Regions from separate parts of the Mesorhizobium sp. M0894 genome, predicted to be linked through region 1. Evidence: riboswitches for the same ligand, from Rfam matches in the RefSeq annotation. Region 1 holds a riboswitch; each other region holds the start of a gene.
The links. A riboswitch is a leader RNA that binds a small molecule or an ion and turns the genes downstream of it on or off. The one in region 1 is predicted to bind cobalamin.

Region 1 (5,620 bases):
AGCGATGCCGCGTCCTTGAGGCTGGAGACGAAGATGGGGACCGGCGCTATGCCACGCTGCCCGAGCGCCTCGACAAGCGCATCGATGGGCGCGACATCGGCGGCGAGCAGCATCGAGCGGTAGAACAGGATGGGGATGATGGGGGCGGGTTCGGCGGACGGTAGATTTAGGCTGCGTTCCGTCGCGCCCCCCTCTGTCCTGCCGGACATCTCCCCCACAAGGGGGGAGATCGCCTGGTCATCGTCGCCTTCGTCAATGTTCGATGTTGCAGAAGTCGCGAGACGGTCAGTGACAGCCGATCTCCCCCCTTGTGGGGGAGATGTCCGGCAGGACAGAGGGGGGCGCGACGGAATGCCGACGCTTGATAAGTCCATTCTTTCTATAACGCCGCGTCCCGGCTCGTAAAATCCCGCCTTTGGCACGCTGACAGGTTCAGCGACCGCCGCACCCGATCCGGCGAGACTTGCCAACCTCTGCACCAGCGCCGTCATATTCGCCGGGCCACCTTCGCGGAAATAGTCGAGCAGACCATCAAGTTCCTGGCGCGGCAGCGTCGAGCCTTCGATCAGCCGCAAATCCTCGTCGTGGCTCTCGCCCGGTAGGAGCGCCAGCTTAATACCGCGATTTCGCGCGACAACGGCAAGCTGGTCGCAGCCGTAGCGCCACCAGTCGTAACCGCCGAGGATGCGGACCAGGACGACCTTGGCGTGGCGGGCGACGCTGTCGATCCAGAGGTCGACGGACATCGGGTGGCGCAGGTCGCGCAAGGCGGCGAGCCGCATCGACGGCAGGCGGTCCGCATCTGCCTTCCACGCCGCCGCCAGCCCGGCGAGGTCGCTGTCGGTGAAGGACAGCGCCACGACATCCGCAGGCGTTTGCCTGAGATCGACAGGCTCGGCGAGATCGTCGAGCGAGGCGGATGTGGTGGTGAGGATGTGCATCGCGGCTCGTACCTGGGATCAGCCGGCGAGGATACGCTCGATCGCCGGGCGGTTCAGCCCTTTCAGGCCGATGACGACGAGGCGCGAGCGGCGATCGTCTTCAGCGGTCCAGGCGCGGTCGTAATAGTGGTTGACGCGCGGACCGACGGCCTGCAGCAAGAGCCGCATCGGCTTGCCGCCGACGTCGACGAAACCCTTGACGCGCAATACGTTTTCTTCCTCCGCCGCCGTGGCGACGCGTTGTGCCAGCTCGTCCGGATCGGACACCGACGCAATGTCGATGACGAACGAGTCAAAGTCGTCATGTTCGTGGTCGAGCTCGTCGTCGTGATGGGTCTTGCGGTTCTCGATGTCGTCCTCGACGGCGAGACCAAGGCCGAGCAGCACCGACGGATCGACCTTGCCTTGCGAGGTCGGCACGATCTTCACCGCCCGCGCAACATGCTTGCCGATGACGGCATTGGCGCGCGCCGCGCCGGCTGCGTCCAGCAGGTCGCTCTTCGACAGGATGATCAGGTCGGCACAAGCGAGCTGGTCTTCGAACACCTCCTCGACAGGATCGTCATGGTCGAGCGTCTCGTCCTGCGCGCGCTGCGCCTGCAGGGCGTCCATGTCGTTGGCAACGCGGCCATCAGCCAGCGCCGGCCCGTCGACGACGGCGATGACGCCATCGACCGTGACGCGGCTTTTCACCGACGGCCACTGGAAGGCCTGGACCAGCGGCTTGGGCAGGGCCAGCCCGGACGTCTCGATCAGGATGTGGTCGACCTTCGGCGTCAGCGACAGGATCTGGTCGAGCGCGGGGACAAAGTCGTCGGCGACAGTGCAGCAGATGCAGCCATTGGCCAGCTCGACGATGTTTTCCTCGGGGCAAGTGTCGATGCCGCAGCCCTTCAGGATCTCGCCGTCGATGCCGATATCGCCGAACTCGTTGACGATGATGGCCAGGCGCTTGCCTTTGGCGTTTTCGAGCAAATGGCGGATCAGCGTCGTCTTGCCGGCGCCGAGAAAGCCGGTGACGACGGTGCAGGGGACGCGCGAAACGTTGGCGGCCGAATCTGGGGAAGTCATATCAAGTCCTTCAAAAGGTCGAGGGGAGGGATGCGGGCAACCAAGCCGCGCTTCAGGCAATCGGGACGGCCGCGCCACGGAATGAGGCCGTCCGTCGAAGTAGCGAACAGCTTTGCCCCCGTCACCAGATCGGTGCCGCTGGTCGTGGTCAGGTCGCCGAAGACATAGCTCCAGCAGCCGTCGCGCAGCATCGCGGCGCTGAGCCGGCGCTTGCAATTGCCGAGGCATTCGACGGTGCGGATTTTAATGTTTTCGCTGGAAGCGGCGCGGCGCGTGTGCTCGGCGAGCAGTTCGCCGGCGCGGGGATAAGCGTCCGAACCGGTCTCGTCACGGCAGGACGAGCAGACGATGACGGTAACGCCGGCCGGGGAATCACCATGGCCGGACAATAAATCCGCTGTCTCAGCCGGAAAACTGCTGTCGCGTTCCAAATCAGGCTCCTTGCCCGGAAAACCCGCCAGGCGATCGGATTCTTATGTCCTAGACGGCAGGTCTCCTGGCTCGCGGGTCATCGCCTGGGTGCCGCCTTCCCGGGAATATCCCAGTGGTTTTCGGCCTTGGCTCGTCGCTTACAGTTGCGGGGACAGCCGCGGATTTGAAATCGAGATTTCGCACCGCATTCCCTCTTGGCCCTTGCCGTTGCGGGCAGGGGACCGTCTGGAACGGATTTAGGCTTGTGAAGGCAGTCGTGTCAACGCACGTCTATGACGCGGCGATATCTGCGAGCGGCTGGCCGAGGTCGCCGGCAGCCGTCACCTCGATGCGCTCGAGCCCGAGCCAACCCTGCATCTGCTTCAATTCCTCGAAAAGGGCGGCGGCAGTTTGCGGCGGGGCGCCGGGCTCCGAATAGGCGGCATGGACGCGCAATACGCCGGCCGGGCGGTCGGCCCTGAGGTCGACGCGCCCGACGATGCTGTCGCCGAGCAGGAACGGCAGCACATAATAGCCATACTGGCGCTTTTCGGCCGGCGTGTAGATCTCGATGCGGTAGTGGAAGTCGAACAACCGCTCGGTGCGCGACCGCTCGAAGACGACGGGATCGAACGGCGCAAGCAAGGCGCGCGCCTCGATCCTGCGCGGCAAACGGGCGTCCTTGTGGAGATAGGCTGTTTTGCTCCAGCCTTCGACGCTCACCGGCAACAGGTCGCCAGCCTCGACCAGTTCCTCGATGCGGCCCTTGATGTCGGCGGGCGAGAGGCGGAAATAGTCGCGCAGATCGCCCGCCGTGGCGACGCCATGGGCGCGGGCGGAGATGCGCAGCAGTTCGCGGTGGGCGTCCGCGGGGGACGGAACTGGCAAAGCGAGTACCGTTGGCGGCAGCACGCGCTCCGGCAGATCGTAGAACCGCTCGAAACCACGCCGGTGCGCCGTGGTGATGCGGCCCGCCCAGAACAGCCATTCGAAGGCATGCTTGGCATGGCTCCAGCCCCACCAGCCGCCCGAGCCCTTCTGGCCTTCGAAAGCCGACGCCGCGATCGGGCCTCGTTCAGCGACCTCGCGATAGATGTCCTCAATGTAGGCGGCGTGCTCGCGGCCCCATTTTGCCAGTCCGCTGTACATTTCCTCGCCGCGCTCGGCCCGCCGCATGCGCCAGCGCATCAGCGGATAGGTCTCGACGGGCAAGAACGAGGCTTCATGCGCCCAATATTCGAAGACCATGCGCTTGCGTGTCACCGCGGCGTCGTCGAGCAGCGCCAGCTTGTAGGGGCCAAGCCGCGAATAGAGCGGCATATAATGGGCGCGAACCACGGCGCTGACGGAATCGATCTGCAGCAGGCCGGTACGTGCAAGCACCCGGGCCAGATGCCGGCGGTCAGGCGTGCCGCTGGGGCGCGGGTCATTGAATCCCTGTGCCGCAAGCGCAATGCGACGGGCCAGGGCAAGCGAGATTTTTTCTTTCATGAAGGCGGTATCCGGACGATGTTAGACAGAGAAAATGACCTGCGATTCCGCCCCATGCTAGCAAGGTTTTGGCGGCATCTATGTCAGGAGAGAAAAGTGGAGTGAAAAGTGAAGGAAATCAAACAGGAGCGGATCGGACCAGTTTTCCCGGATATGCCGTCCAGCACCGCGATTTGAACAAGGTTTGACTTGCTTCGCCGAAAGCGCTGCGCTAACCCTCGCCGCGTTGCAGCATAGAGCCCCCTTAAAACGGTTCAGTGGTTAATCTGTCACGCTTCCGCAAGTGGGTCCGGTGCTGTAATCAGAGTGGATTGGCCGCCAACGGAAAACTGCAGCATGAACGCACTTTTAGGTTCGTACCTGCCCATCGTCCTGTTCATCGGCGTGGCGCTGGTCGTCGGCCTGGCGCTGCTCGCCGCACCGTTCCTGGTGGCTTACCGCAACCCCGATCCGGAAAAGCTTTCCGCCTATGAGTGCGGCTTCAACTCGTTCGACGACGCCCGCATGAAGTTCGACATCCGCTTCTACCTGGTGTCGATCCTGTTCATCATCTTCGATCTGGAGGTGGCCTTCCTGTTTCCTTGGGCAGTGTCGTTCAGTCAGATCGGCATGCTCGGTTTCTGGTCGATGATGGTGTTTTTGGCGGTGCTGACCATCGGCTTTGCCTATGAATGGAAAAAAGGAGCGCTGGAATGGGATTGAACGACAGTTCCGGCACGCTCGTCGCGCCGAAGCCCAAGGGCCTCATCGACCCCAACACCGGCAGACCGGTGGGGGAGGATGATCCGTTCTTCCTGGAGATCAACAACGAACTCGCCGACAAGGGTTTTCTCGTCACTTCGACCGAGGCGCTGATCACCTGGGCGCGCAGCGGCTCGTTGATGTTCATGACCTTTGGCCTCGCCTGCTGCGCCGTCGAGATGATCCACACCTCGATGCCACGCTACGACAGCGAGCGTTTCGGTGTCGCGCCGCGCGCGTCTCCGCGCCAGTCCGACATCATGATCGTCGCCGGCACGCTGACCAACAAGATGGCGCCGGCGCTGCGCAAGGTCTACGACCAGATGCCGGAGCCGCGCTACGTCATCTCGATGGGCTCCTGTGCCAATGGCGGCGGCTATTATCATTATTCCTATTCGGTGGTGCGCGGCTGCGACCGCATCGTGCCGGTCGACATCTACGTGCCCGGCTGCCCACCGAGCGCTGAAGCGCTGCTCTACGGCATCCTTCTGCTGCAGAAGAAGATCCGCCGCACCGGCACGATCGAACGGTGAGCGGCATGACCCAGGCGTTGAATGACCTCTCGACCTATCTTGGCGAGAAGCTGACCGGCCGGATCGGCGAAGCGGTGCTCGCCTATGGCGAACTCACTATCTCGGTCGAGCCGCGCGACCTGATCGAGGTGGTGACCTTCCTGCGCGACGACCCGAAATGCCAGTTCATTTCGATCATCGACGTTTGCGGCGCAGATTATCCGTCGCGGGCAAAGCGCTTCGACGTGGTCTATCACCTGCTGTCGCCGAGGCAGAATATCCGCATCCGCATCAAGGTCCAGGCCGACGAAGAGACGCTGGTGCCGTCGATCACCGGCATATATCCCGGCGCGGACTGGTTCGAGCGCGAGACCTACGACCTCTATGGCGTGCTGTTTTCGGGCCATCCCGATCTGCGCCGGATCCTGACCGACTACGGCTTCGAGGGCCATC
Region 2 (5,620 bases), on a different contig from region 1:
AATGAGGGTGAGGCCGATATTCAGCCGATGATGCCCATAATGTCGGCTTCCTTCATGATCAGAAGGTCTTCGCCATTGAGCTTGACTTCGGTGCCCGACCACTTGCCGAACAGGATACGGTCGCCGGCCTTGACGTCCAGCGGGACGAGCTTGCCGGCTTCGTCACGGGCGCCGGAACCGACGGCGATGATCTCGCCTTCCTGCGGCTTTTCCTTCGCCGTGTCGGGAATGATGATCCCGCCCGCGGTCTTGGATTCGGATTCGACCCGACGAACGACCACGCGGTCATGAAGCGGGCGGAACTTCGACTTTGCCATTTTTTATTCCTCGATGAGAATGGTGAGAACAGTTCCTCCGTCCGGCGGCGCCGGACATGGTTAGCACTCATCTTGGGGGAGTGCTAACGTGGCGCTGAAATAGTCTGGCAACTCGCGTGAGTCAAGGCGCCCGGTGAGCATCATCAGGACAATTGCTTCAAACGGATGCTTCAAACAGATACTTGACCAAGTCAACTAAATCGCTGATCTTGCCCGGAGGAGGATGCCATGACCATTCATCATCACCCAGGCAAGGAGCGGATCGACGCGGTGCGGGCCTTCAACCGCTTTTATACCCGCCAGATCGGGCTGCTCGACGAAGGGCTGCTGAAAAGCACCTTCTCGCTGACCGAGGCGCGGGTGCTCTATGAGCTGGCGCATCGCGATGGCCTGACCGCCACCGATCTTGGGCGCGATCTCGGCCTCGATGCCGGTTATCTCAGCCGGCTGCTGAAGAAGTTCGAGGAGCGTGATCTGGTCGAGCGTGCCACGATCGAGGCGGATGCGCGGCGCTCGTCGATCGCGCTGACCAAGGCCGGGCGGCAGGCCTTCGCACCGCTGAACCAGGGCTCGCACGACCAGGTCGCGGCTTTGCTCGACCGGCTTTCGGATGCCGAACAGGACAGGCTGGTCAAAGCCATGCAGACGGTGCAGCGTTTGCTGGGCGGAAGCGCCGAGCCCAAAATTCCCTATATGCTGCGGCCTCTGCAAGTCGGCGACATCGGCTGGATTATTCATCGCCAGGGCCTGCTCTACGCGCAGGAATATGGCTGGGACGAAACCTATGAAGCGCTGGTCGCCGAAATCCTCGGTGCCTTCGTCAAATCCTTCGATCCGAAATGGGAACGCAGCTGGATCGCCGAGCGGGAAGGCGAGGTCGTCGGCTCCGTCTTCGTCGTGCGCCAGTCGGACGCGGTGGCGAAATTGCGCCTGCTCTACGTCGAGCCCTCGGCGCGAGGTCTCGGCATCGGCAAGCGGCTGGTCGAGGAATGTATCGGCTTTTGCCGCCCCACGGGTTACAGGACACTGACGCTGTGGACCAACGACGTGCTCGCCGCCGCCCGCCACATCTATGAGGCTGCGGGCTTTAAATTGACCAACGAGGAGCGCCACCATTCCTTCGGCCAGGATCTGGTCGGCCAGAACTGGAATTTGGAGTTGTAGCAGCGCTTCCGGCGCTTCGGCGTCGGCCTGCCGTACCTCACCCTTTGACCGGTATCCAGATTTCCAGCCCGCCATTGCCGCTGTGCGGATCAAATTCGGGGCCGTAACGCTCGAATTCCGGCGCATCGGCGATCTCGTGCCCAGAGGCTGGCAGCCATTTGTTCCAGATCGTGTTGACCGTGCGGCGGATGGTCGAGATATGGTCACGATGGGCGAACACGGCGTATTTCTGCGCCGGCACGCGCACACGCCAAAACTCCCTCGGCAGGTCCGAAAAATCGGACACTTCGACGCCAGCGATGTAGTCGAAATTGCCGGCGTCGTCGCCGTTGACGCAGACGCCATAGGCGACGTCGCCGATCTCGCCAGGAATGTTGCCAATATAGGGGCCGAACCGCTGCCACTGCATCGGGATGCCGGCGCTGGTTTCGCAGCTGTAGCGCTCGCCGAGACCGGCGATGAGAAACGGCCGGCTGGTCTCAAAACGCGGCGGTTCGAGAGTGGCGAGAAAGGACTGGTCCATCAGGATCGGCTCCACAAGATCGAGGTTGTCGAGCGAGCCTTGTGCGCGCACCAGTTCCGGCGTGGTGCCGAACTGGTCGCGGAAGGCGCGGGTGAAGGCCTCATGCGAGGCATAGCCGGCGTCGAGCGCGACCGAGAGGATGTCGGGTGCGCCGGCGCCAAGCTTGCGCGCCGCTTCGGTCAGTCGGCGAGAACGGACGTAGCTCATCACCGAACGGCCGGTAGCCGCGCCGAAAGCCCGCGTCACATGAAAGCGCGACACCCCGCTGATCTTGGCGACATCGTCCAGCGAGACTGCTTCGGGCAGATGGCTTTCGACGAACCACAGCGCCTTCTCGGTCGGATTCATTTGGCACCTCGCATTGGCCCAGTCTCCGCATTGGCCCAGTCTTTACATTGGCCATGTCTTATATTGGCAAGATTATGGTGCCGCTTCCTGGCGGAGGCAGTTTGATCGAAATTGCGCACTGCGCAAATCGAGAGCGACGGTCGTCGGCAAGTCGCAAATCGCGCGAAAAGGCTTGACAGGAAGCGGGCAAACGTCCTTTTAAATGTAACGTTATTACATCACGAGGTCTATATGGCTCCTTCTGACAAGACTTATTGCGCTGTGATTGGCGGAAAACTAGGGTGGCTGACTGATGGTCCCCGAGTCGAAAGGCAAGGGGTGAAAAGGGAACACGGTGAGATCTTCGGATCGAGGCCGCGGCTGCCCCCGCAACTGTAAGCGGTTAGCAAAAATCCGAAGTGCCACTGGCCGGCAAGGCTGGGAAGGCAGGATGGCGCAAAGACCCGCGAGCCAGGAGACCTGCCATCAGCATGAGTTGACCGGACGGGGTGTGCCGGGAGGAGACGTGGACATCGGTCTTGTCGGCCGGTCCGTCCAGCTTCCTTCCGTCGCCATTGAGAAAGTGACGGTAAGTTGGACGCCTCCCAGCCTCTTCTTGAAGCGTGTGAACTGAGCGCGACGACGAATGGCCGGTGCCTGGTCAGCGCGGTGAGCCTTTCGATAGCGCCGGGCGACCGCCTCGCCATCATCGGCCCCAATGGCGCCGGCAAGACGACGCTGCTGCGCATGCTATGCGGTACGCTGCGGCCAAGCGCGGGAGATGTGAGATTTTCCGGACGCCGGCTGGAGAGGTTTTCGGCCGCCGAGCGGGCACTGCACATGGCGGTCGTTGGCCAGACCGACCAGCCTGATCCGCGGCTTGCCGTGATCGACTACGTCGAGCTTGGGCGCGTCCCGCATGCCGGCTTGCGACGGAGGAGCGAGCAACGCGACATCGTCATTGAAGCACTTCGCAGAACCGGCCTGCTGCCGCTGCTCGGCCGCACGATCGGCTCGCTATCCGGTGGCGAGCGGCAACGCGCCCAGTTGGCGCGCCATCGCCCAGGAGCCCAAAATCCTGTTCCTCGATGAACCGACCAATCATCTCGATCCGCGCGCCCGCAGCGACCTTCTCGAACTCGTATCGCAGTTTGGCATGACCGTCGTGGCGGTGCTTCATGATCTGTCGCTTGTCACGCCATTTGCCACCAGGGTCGCGGTGATGAACGAGGCCCGCCTGCAGGCACTTGCCAGTCCGCGCGAGGCGCTGACCAAGAAGTTGATCCGCGAGATTTTCGGCGTTGACGTGCTTTGGCTGCGCCATCCCACCGAAGACCGCGAACTCACGGTCTTCGACGTTCCGAACCGCGCCTCTTCACATCCCGATTTGACCAAGGAGCAACATCCGTGAAACGCATCGTACTGTCTTTTGCCTCCCTCCTACTTGCCCAGACCGCCTTCGCTTTCCCGGTAACCGTTGATAGCTGCGGCACGCCGCTGACGTTCGACGCCGCGCCGAAGCGCGCCGTCATCCAAGATCTGAACATGGCGGAGATGGCCTTCGCGCTGGGGCTGCAACCATCGATCGTCGGCCTGACCGGCATCACCGGATGGTATAAGGTCGGTCCGGAATTCAAGGCCGAGCAGGGCGCGATCCCGGAACTCGCGCCGAAATACCCGACCCTCGAAAACCTCGTCGCCGTCGAGCCCGATTTCTTCTTCGCCGGCTGGTATTACGGTATGAAGCCTGGCGGCGAGGTGACGCCCGATACGCTGGCCCCGCACGGTATCAAGACGCTGGTGCTGACGGAAAGTTGCGTCCATCTCGACCAGAACCGCCCCGCCGCCTCGATGGACCTGCTCTATGGTGATGTCGAAAAGCTGGGCAAGATTTTTGGCAAGGAGGCGGAGGCGGGAAAGCTTGTTTCGAACTGGAAGGCGCAGCTCGCCGATATCACGGCAAAGATCGGCGACCGCACGGGAACGCGTGTGTTTCTTTACGACTCCGGCGAAGACAAACCCTTCACATCAGGCAAGTTCGCGATCCCCAGCGCCATGATCGCCGCAGCGGGCGGCGACAACATCATGGCCGACATGCCGACGAGCTGGGGCAATACGGATTGGGAGACGGTGGCGGCCCGCAATCCGCAATTTCTTATCCTGCTCGACTACCAGGACGGCGGCTACAGAAAACTGCTCGATTTCCTGAAAGCTCATCCGGCGATGAAGGAGACTGAGGCGGTCAAAAATGAGCACTTCATTGCGCTGCGCTATGCCGAACTGACGCCTGGGCCTGCCAACATCGAGGGGATCGGCAAGATCGCCAGGGCGATGCACCCGGAAGCTTTCTGAGCTTGCGCCAGAGAGCGTTCGAATTGGCGATGACAGCAGGAGCAGCAGCGATTGCCGCTCTTGCTCTGCTGTCGATTGCCTATGGATCGACGGTCATCGCGTTGAGCGACGTGATTGCTGCGCTCGGACATGCCGCCGGGCTGGACGGAGACATCGTGTCCGGTCCGGCCGGCAAGATCCCGATTGCCAAGATCGTCCTCGATCTTAGGCTACCGCGCACGATTATGGCCATCTGTGTCGGCGCCGGGCTGGGCGTCATCGGCGCGCTGCTGCAGACGGTAACGCGCAACGACCTCGCAGATCCGTTCTTGTTCGGCCTGTCGTCCGGAGCCGCGGCCGGCGCGGTTTCCGTCATCACCATTTTTGGCGACCATTTCGGTATCTGGACGTTGCCGGTCGCGGCCTTCACGGGCGGCGTATTGGCCGCCGGCATCGTGCTTTTGCTGGTTTCGCGGGTGAGGGGGCAAGGCCCCGAACGGCTGATCCTCGCCGGGCTTGCCGTCTCGTTCATGTTCACCGCCTTGACTAACTATCTCGTCTTTGCCGGAGACCAGCGCGCCGCTCACTCGGTGTTGTTCTGGACGATGGGCGGGCTCGGGCTGGCCCGTTGGGACAATATCGAGCTGGCTGCTCTGGGCGCAGGCACCATCCTTGTTTATGGACTTTGGAACCACCGCCGGCTCGACGCTTTCCTGGCCGGCGAGAATGCCGCTGAAAGCCTCGGCGTGCCGGTTGCGCGGATGCGCAGGATGACATTTCTCGTCGCCGCTTTCTCGACGGCGATCCTTGTCTCGGTCGCAGGCGTCATAGGTTTCGTTGGCTTGATGATCCCACATCTGTCCAGGACCCTGGCCGGCCCGCTTCATCTGCGCCTGATTGCAAGCTGCGCCCTCTTCGGAGCGGTGCTGTTGCTGGCAAGCGACCTTCTCGCGCGCAC
Region 3 (5,620 bases), on a different contig from region 1:
CGACATGCGGCAGCCGGTGACTCACCACGATGGTGAGCAACCAGGAAACCCTCCGGCCTACACTTTCTCCCGGAGCGCACGTGCTGCATCGACCATGTTCATGAGGGCAGGGCGGACCTCCTCCCATTTGCGTGTTTTGAGGCCACAGTCCGGGTTTACCCACAGTTGGGAATCCGACAGTCGCTCGCGGGCAAGCATGACGAGATCCGAAATCTCCCCGACTTCCGGGACACGTGGTGAGTGAATGTCGTAGACTCCGGGCCCGATTTCGTTCGGATATTTGGAGCTCGTGAAGGCGTCCAGCAGTTCTATTTTCGAGCGCGACGTCTCAATCGAAATGACATCCGCATCCATTTCAGCGATCGCGTCGATGATCTCGTTGAACTCCGAATAGCACATGTGGGTATGGATTTGAGTCGCGTCCTTTACACCCGTTGAAGCGATCCGGAAGCATTCGACAGCCCAGTCGAGATAGTCGTTCCAATCAGACTGGCGCAGTGGCAATCCTTCGCGAAACGCGGCCTCATCGATCTGGATCATCCTTGCGCCGGACCATTCGAGATCCGTCACTTCGTCGCGGATGGCGAGCGCGATCTGGCGGCATGCTTCGGAGCGGGGTACGTCGTCGCGAACAAAAGACCAGTTGAGAATGGTCACTGGGCCTGTGAGCATTCCCTTCACAGGGTTTTCCGTAAGCGACTGGGCGAACTGCCACCAGCGCAGCGTCATCGGATTGGGCCTCGATACGTCGCCGAAGATGATGGGGGGGCGCACGTAACGCGACCCATAGCTCTGCACCCAGGCATGCTGGGTGAAGGCGAAGCCGGACAGCTGCTCGCCGAAATGCTGTACCATGTCGTTTCGTTCGAACTCACCGTGCACCAGCACGTCCAGCCCGATCTCTTCCTGCCAGCGAATTGCAGCCTCGATCTCCTTCTTCAGGAAGGTCTCGTAGTCGACATAGCTCAGCTGGCCCTTCGCATGAGCGGCCCGCGCCCTGCGTACCTGCGGCGTCTGCGGGAAGGACCCGATGGTCGTCGTCGGGAACGGCGGCAGCCCGAGCGTGCCGGCCTGGACTCTGGAGCGCTCGGCAAAAGCGCTCTCTCGTCGCTTCATGCTGTCGTCAATGCTGGCGATCCGCCCCTCAACTAGCGGGTCATGGATCTTCGTGGATGTCACGCGAGTGGCGGCAGCCTCGGCAGACGCTTTCAACGCGCCTGCCACCGCATCCCTGCCTTGGGACAGGGCCCGGGCAAGCAACACCAACTCGTCGGTCTTCTGGGCCGCGAAGGCGAGCCACGACCTGATGTCCGCGTCGAGTTCCGTCTCCATGCGGAGGTCGATCGGCACATGCAGCATCGAGCAAGAAGGCGCGATCTCGACGCGGTCCAAGGGCCAGCCGGCGACGATCGGTTTGATGCGGTCGAGAATGGCGGGCAGGTTCGCACGCCAGACGTTGCGGCCATCGATCAAGCCAAGCGAGAGCACCAGATCCTTCGGTGCGAGCCGACCCACCGTTTCCAGCTGCTCGGGAGCGCGCACGAGATCAATATGCAGCCCGGCCAGGGGCAGAGAAACCGCGGTTTCGAGATTGTCTCCCAGCGGCCCGAAATAGGTAGCCAGCATGATCTTCAGCTCGGGCGCGGCTTTCGACAGCTGGCCATAGGCGAATTCGAACGCAGCTCGTTCGTTCGGGTTCAGATCGAGGACAAGCGCTGGCTCATCGATCTGCACCCAGTCGGCTCCAGACAGCTTCAGCCTCTGCAGGAGTTGCTCGTAGACGGGCAGCAGCCGCGGCAGGAGCGCGATGGGATCGAATCCTTCGGCAGGCGATTTCGCCAGCTTGAGGAAGGTGATCGGTCCAAGGATGACTGGGCGTGTGTGAACGCCGAGAGCTTTAGCCTCGATGAAGTAATCGACCGGTTTCGTCGACGAGAGGGCGAACGTCTGATCATCGTTGAGTTCCGGCACAATGTAGTGATAGTTGGTGTCAAACCACTTGGTCATTTCCATCGCGGTTACATCAGACCGATGAGCCGCCTGCTGGTGACCAGCGTGTCGACAATCCTCCGTCTGACCCTGGTTGCCCCGCGCCATTGCGAAGTAGATGTGAAGTGGAACCTCGCCGCTATTCCAGCCGTAACGGGATGGAACGGCGCCGACCATGGCTGCGGTGTCGAGCACATGGTCGTAGAGCGAGAAGTCGTTCGACGGGATTTTCGACACGCCGCGATCGTGCTGCTCCTCCCAGCTAGCGGCACGGAGCGCCTTCGCGGTCGTGAGAAGGTCGGCAGCGGACGATTTTCCGGACCAGTAGCTTTCAAGCGCGAATTTCAGTTCTCGCCGACGACCGAAGCGGGGCACGCCGAGCGTTGCTACAGGAATTTGCTGAGAGACAGTCATGCCAGACCCCGATGGTTGGGGCGTCGGTGACAAGGAAGGCGCTAGCAGGCCGGCACGAACGCCAGGCTGCAGCGGCCACCGAGACACCCCGCCCGTGGACGTAATTCGCCGTGGCAGGTCTCCTGGCTCGCGGGGTCATAGCCTCTACCCGTCTTCCCAAGGCTATTCGCCTCAGTGACATGAGTGGGGTTGGCTCGCCGCTAACAGTTGCGGGGGCAGCGCCGGCATCGCACCGGCTTCCCTCTTAGCTCCGCTGCGGCAGCGCCGTACGGAGAACCACGACGCGGGAGACAATTACAGCAGTTCGCTTCTTTGTCAACGCCGCATAAAGAAATGTTTATGTCGTTATGTTAAATTTCCGTTGGCATGTTCCAAAGGTCGCCTCGAAAGCGAAAACTGTGGAAGCCTTGAGCGGCCGGTAAATCAAAGCAATGACGCACGGCGCCCTTGTCCAGGAGGATAGGAGTTCGTCGGCTGCCGGCAGCAAACACACCGGCAAGCGCCGTGGTGCTGCTTAGCGCATCATGCGAACCACCTCGGCGTCGAACTTCGGCTCCGAGGTTCCGACCGCTTCGTTGGTGATCTGCTCGCGACCATATTCGGCTCAATGGCGAGGCTGTTGCCCATGTGGAAGCTGTTGGCCGTGATGCCCTCGGTGATATGACACAACGATTTCGGGGGGAGCACACCGAGGCCAGGCGCAGCGGCGTGTTGCGAAGTGATCGAGGCCAATGTCTCGAACTGCTTGTTCGCAGCCCACCGGCTCAAGGTAACCCGGCTCAAACCACCGGGCCAGCTCAAGTCCTGTCCAAATGAGGCCTGAGCGGCAAATCGTCGTGCACGCGCACGGTTTGGCGTTCGATCTTGTGATGCGTCTTGGGCGGACAATCGCCACGGTGCAGCGCTTCCAGGCGCGCAACGATTTCGGCGTCATCCTGGGTCTGCCTGTTGTTGTGGCGAACATACTCGACCCAGGTTGGCACATGATAGCACTCGGTCCATAGTTCGGGCTTTTCCAGGTCACGCAGCAACGCCCATTGTCTGGCGCCATCTCGCAGCCGGGCTTTTCGCCACGATGTCATCACACTGAGAAATTCTGGGACATCTCTCTGATCGATACGATAATCGACCATCACCATGATCGGACCGCTTCGTGGCCGCAGGTCAAGTTGCAGCGTCGGTTCGCTGAACTTGTTGGTCGGATCCAGATTGAGCGTTTCGAAATCCGGCTGACGCAGAACGATCCCCATCAGTCCACCAATCACAAGAACCACGCTGGCGACGAGGAAGGCTCCCGAAACACCTTGGACATCCGCCAGTTCGCCCCAAAGCCAGCTTCCCGCCGCCATGCCGCCGTATGTGGCCGTCTGATAGAGAGACAGGGCGCGTCCAACCACCCACCGCGGCGCCGAAAGCTGCACTGTGACGTTAAACAGCGAGAATGATTGAATCCAGGCCGCACCGGCCGGCATGAGGAGGAGACAGCTCAGCCAAACGTGCTCACTCCATGCCAGAAAGAAGCAGCTGATCGCCAGTATAAAGAACGCACCGCGAATGACCCATTCGTTGGAGAGAACTTCTCGGACCCGCCCGATGAGGAGCGCGCCGCAAATCGCTCCCAGGCCGAAGAAGCCGAGCATCACGCCGTAGGTGACCGCGGTCCCTTTGATCTGTTCGCGAGCAACCAACGGCAGGAGAGCCAAAATGACAACGGCGGTGAGGCCGAAAATGAAACTCCGGCACATGACCTTGAGAAGGTTCGGCGACAAGAGCACGTAACGGAAGCCCGCCGCCATCGCACTGCCGAAAGCCTCCCGCGGCAGCGCTTGTCGTGTCCGTACGGCTTTCCACCGCAACAGCGCAGCGATCAGAGCGAAGTAGCAAAAGACGTTGAACAGGAACGCGAAGGCCGCACCGGCTGTGGCCACGATTATGCCGCCAATCGCCGGCCCGATGCTGCGCATGAGATTGTAGCTCATGCCGTTGAGCGCAACCGCGCTAGGCAGGTGTTCGCGAGGCAGGATATCCCCCATCGAGGCTTGCCAAGAGGGATCGTGCAATGCCCAACCACAGCCGATCAGGAAGGTGAGACCCAGAAGGGTCCAGGGTGTCATTTCCCCCGCATAGGTCAGGAACGCCAGGAAGGCGGATACGCAGACCATCAGCAGTTGCGCAGTCAACATGATCCGGCGACGGTCAAAGTTGTCCGCGAGCGCTCCCGCCGCGAGCGAGAAGATCATGTAGGGGAGGGTGGTCGATGACTGGACGAGCGCCACCATTCCATGGGAGGTGGCGATGCTCGTCATCAGCCAGGCCGCCGCCACACCTTCCACCAGGGTGCCAAGGTTCGAAACGAGTGCAGCCGACCATAGCGAACGGAAGGTCTTGTGCTGAAAAGGAACGAGTGAAGATGTTCTCTTCGCCATTGTGGGAAGCTTCGGGATCGACCGCGGGGCTGGATTTGGTTCGCCTCACTCAACCATGGCCTCGCCGTACAAGCCAAGCTGCCACAGTGGCGCGCCTGCTAACCCAGAAAACTGGCGGCCTTACAGGCATGCGCAGGACGCGCGAAGCCGCTCAAATCTCCCCAGATGGGTCAGCCATCGAAGACCGGCATCACTTGCCCGTTGAGCGGCTATACGATAATGCTCCGCGCTAAGCAGGAAGCGCCAAAAATTTGAGCGGCGACTTCATTCTCCTATTCAGGAAGGAACTATGAGGCGGCAGACGCGACCATTCACCGTGGAAGTCAAACAAAAGCGCAATTATCAAAAATCCGCACGTTCCATCTGGGGCAATTTCGACATCGCCGCGGCGATGGCCGAGACAACAAAGGAAGTCGAGCCGTTAAATCGTCAGCTTGTTGACTCTACTGTAGTGGCCCTTGATGCTGAACCTTTGCAAAAACCGCGAGTGGAGCATTTCATGGCCAATCCCCTGGAAACCGAGTCAGCAGTAGTTCCTAGCGCACCGGCAGACAAAGCGGAAACGCCAAAACCGAAGACGAGAGCGCGGCGGTCGAGGAAGCCAGAAGCTGAGGCGAGCGCGCCTGCCCGCAAGGAGGGCGCCAAGCCGATATCCGCGACCACTGAAGCACCGCCGTCAGCGCGAACAGGCCGAAAGAGCTACTCCGCGAAGGATCGTGCCCAGAAGCTGGCGCAGATCGAGACCTCGATCGGCGGCGGCGCTACTCTCAAGAGCGCGGTGAAGCAAGCCG

Region 2: it holds a riboswitch for cobalamin, as region 1 does, so the genes downstream of both, NKH91_RS30465 (ATP-binding cassette domain-containing protein) here and NKH91_RS10480 (DUF1636 family protein) in region 1, are expected to answer to the same signal.
Region 3: it holds a riboswitch for cobalamin, as region 1 does, so the genes downstream of both, metE (5-methyltetrahydropteroyltriglutamate--homocysteine S-methyltransferase) here and NKH91_RS10480 (DUF1636 family protein) in region 1, are expected to answer to the same signal.

Annotation. Positions count from the first base shown of each region.
Region 1 is NZ_JAMYOG010000004.1:269,234-274,853, forward strand. Features, by position in the region: gene NKH91_RS10470 (cobaltochelatase subunit CobN) at 1-941, opposite strand, end outside; gene cobW (cobalamin biosynthesis protein CobW) at 960-2,012, opposite strand; gene NKH91_RS10480 (DUF1636 family protein) at 2,009-2,443, opposite strand; cobalamin riboswitch at 2,482-2,685, opposite strand; gene NKH91_RS10485 (winged helix-turn-helix domain-containing protein) at 2,715-3,914, opposite strand; gene NKH91_RS10490 (NADH-quinone oxidoreductase subunit A) at 4,251-4,616, shown strand; gene NKH91_RS10495 (NuoB/complex I 20 kDa subunit family protein) at 4,607-5,188, shown strand; gene NKH91_RS10500 (NADH-quinone oxidoreductase subunit C) at 5,194-5,620, shown strand, end outside.
Region 2 is NZ_JAMYOG010000029.1:38,215-43,834, reverse strand. Features, by position in the region: gene groES (co-chaperone GroES) at 21-317, opposite strand; gene NKH91_RS30475 (bifunctional helix-turn-helix transcriptional regulator/GNAT family N-acetyltransferase) at 546-1,481, shown strand; gene NKH91_RS30470 (GyrI-like domain-containing protein) at 1,519-2,352, opposite strand; cobalamin riboswitch at 2,629-2,833, shown strand; gene NKH91_RS30465 (ATP-binding cassette domain-containing protein) at 3,001-3,423, shown strand; gene NKH91_RS30460 (ATP-binding cassette domain-containing protein) at 3,356-3,742, shown strand; gene NKH91_RS30455 (ABC transporter substrate-binding protein) at 3,739-4,683, shown strand; gene NKH91_RS30450 (FecCD family ABC transporter permease) at 4,713-5,620, shown strand, end outside.
Region 3 is NZ_JAMYOG010000021.1:15,184-20,803, reverse strand. Features, by position in the region: gene metE (5-methyltetrahydropteroyltriglutamate--homocysteine S-methyltransferase) at 58-2,403, opposite strand; cobalamin riboswitch at 2,499-2,699, opposite strand; gene NKH91_RS27805 (MFS transporter) at 3,201-4,829, opposite strand; gene NKH91_RS27800 (transposase) at 5,119-5,620, shown strand, end outside.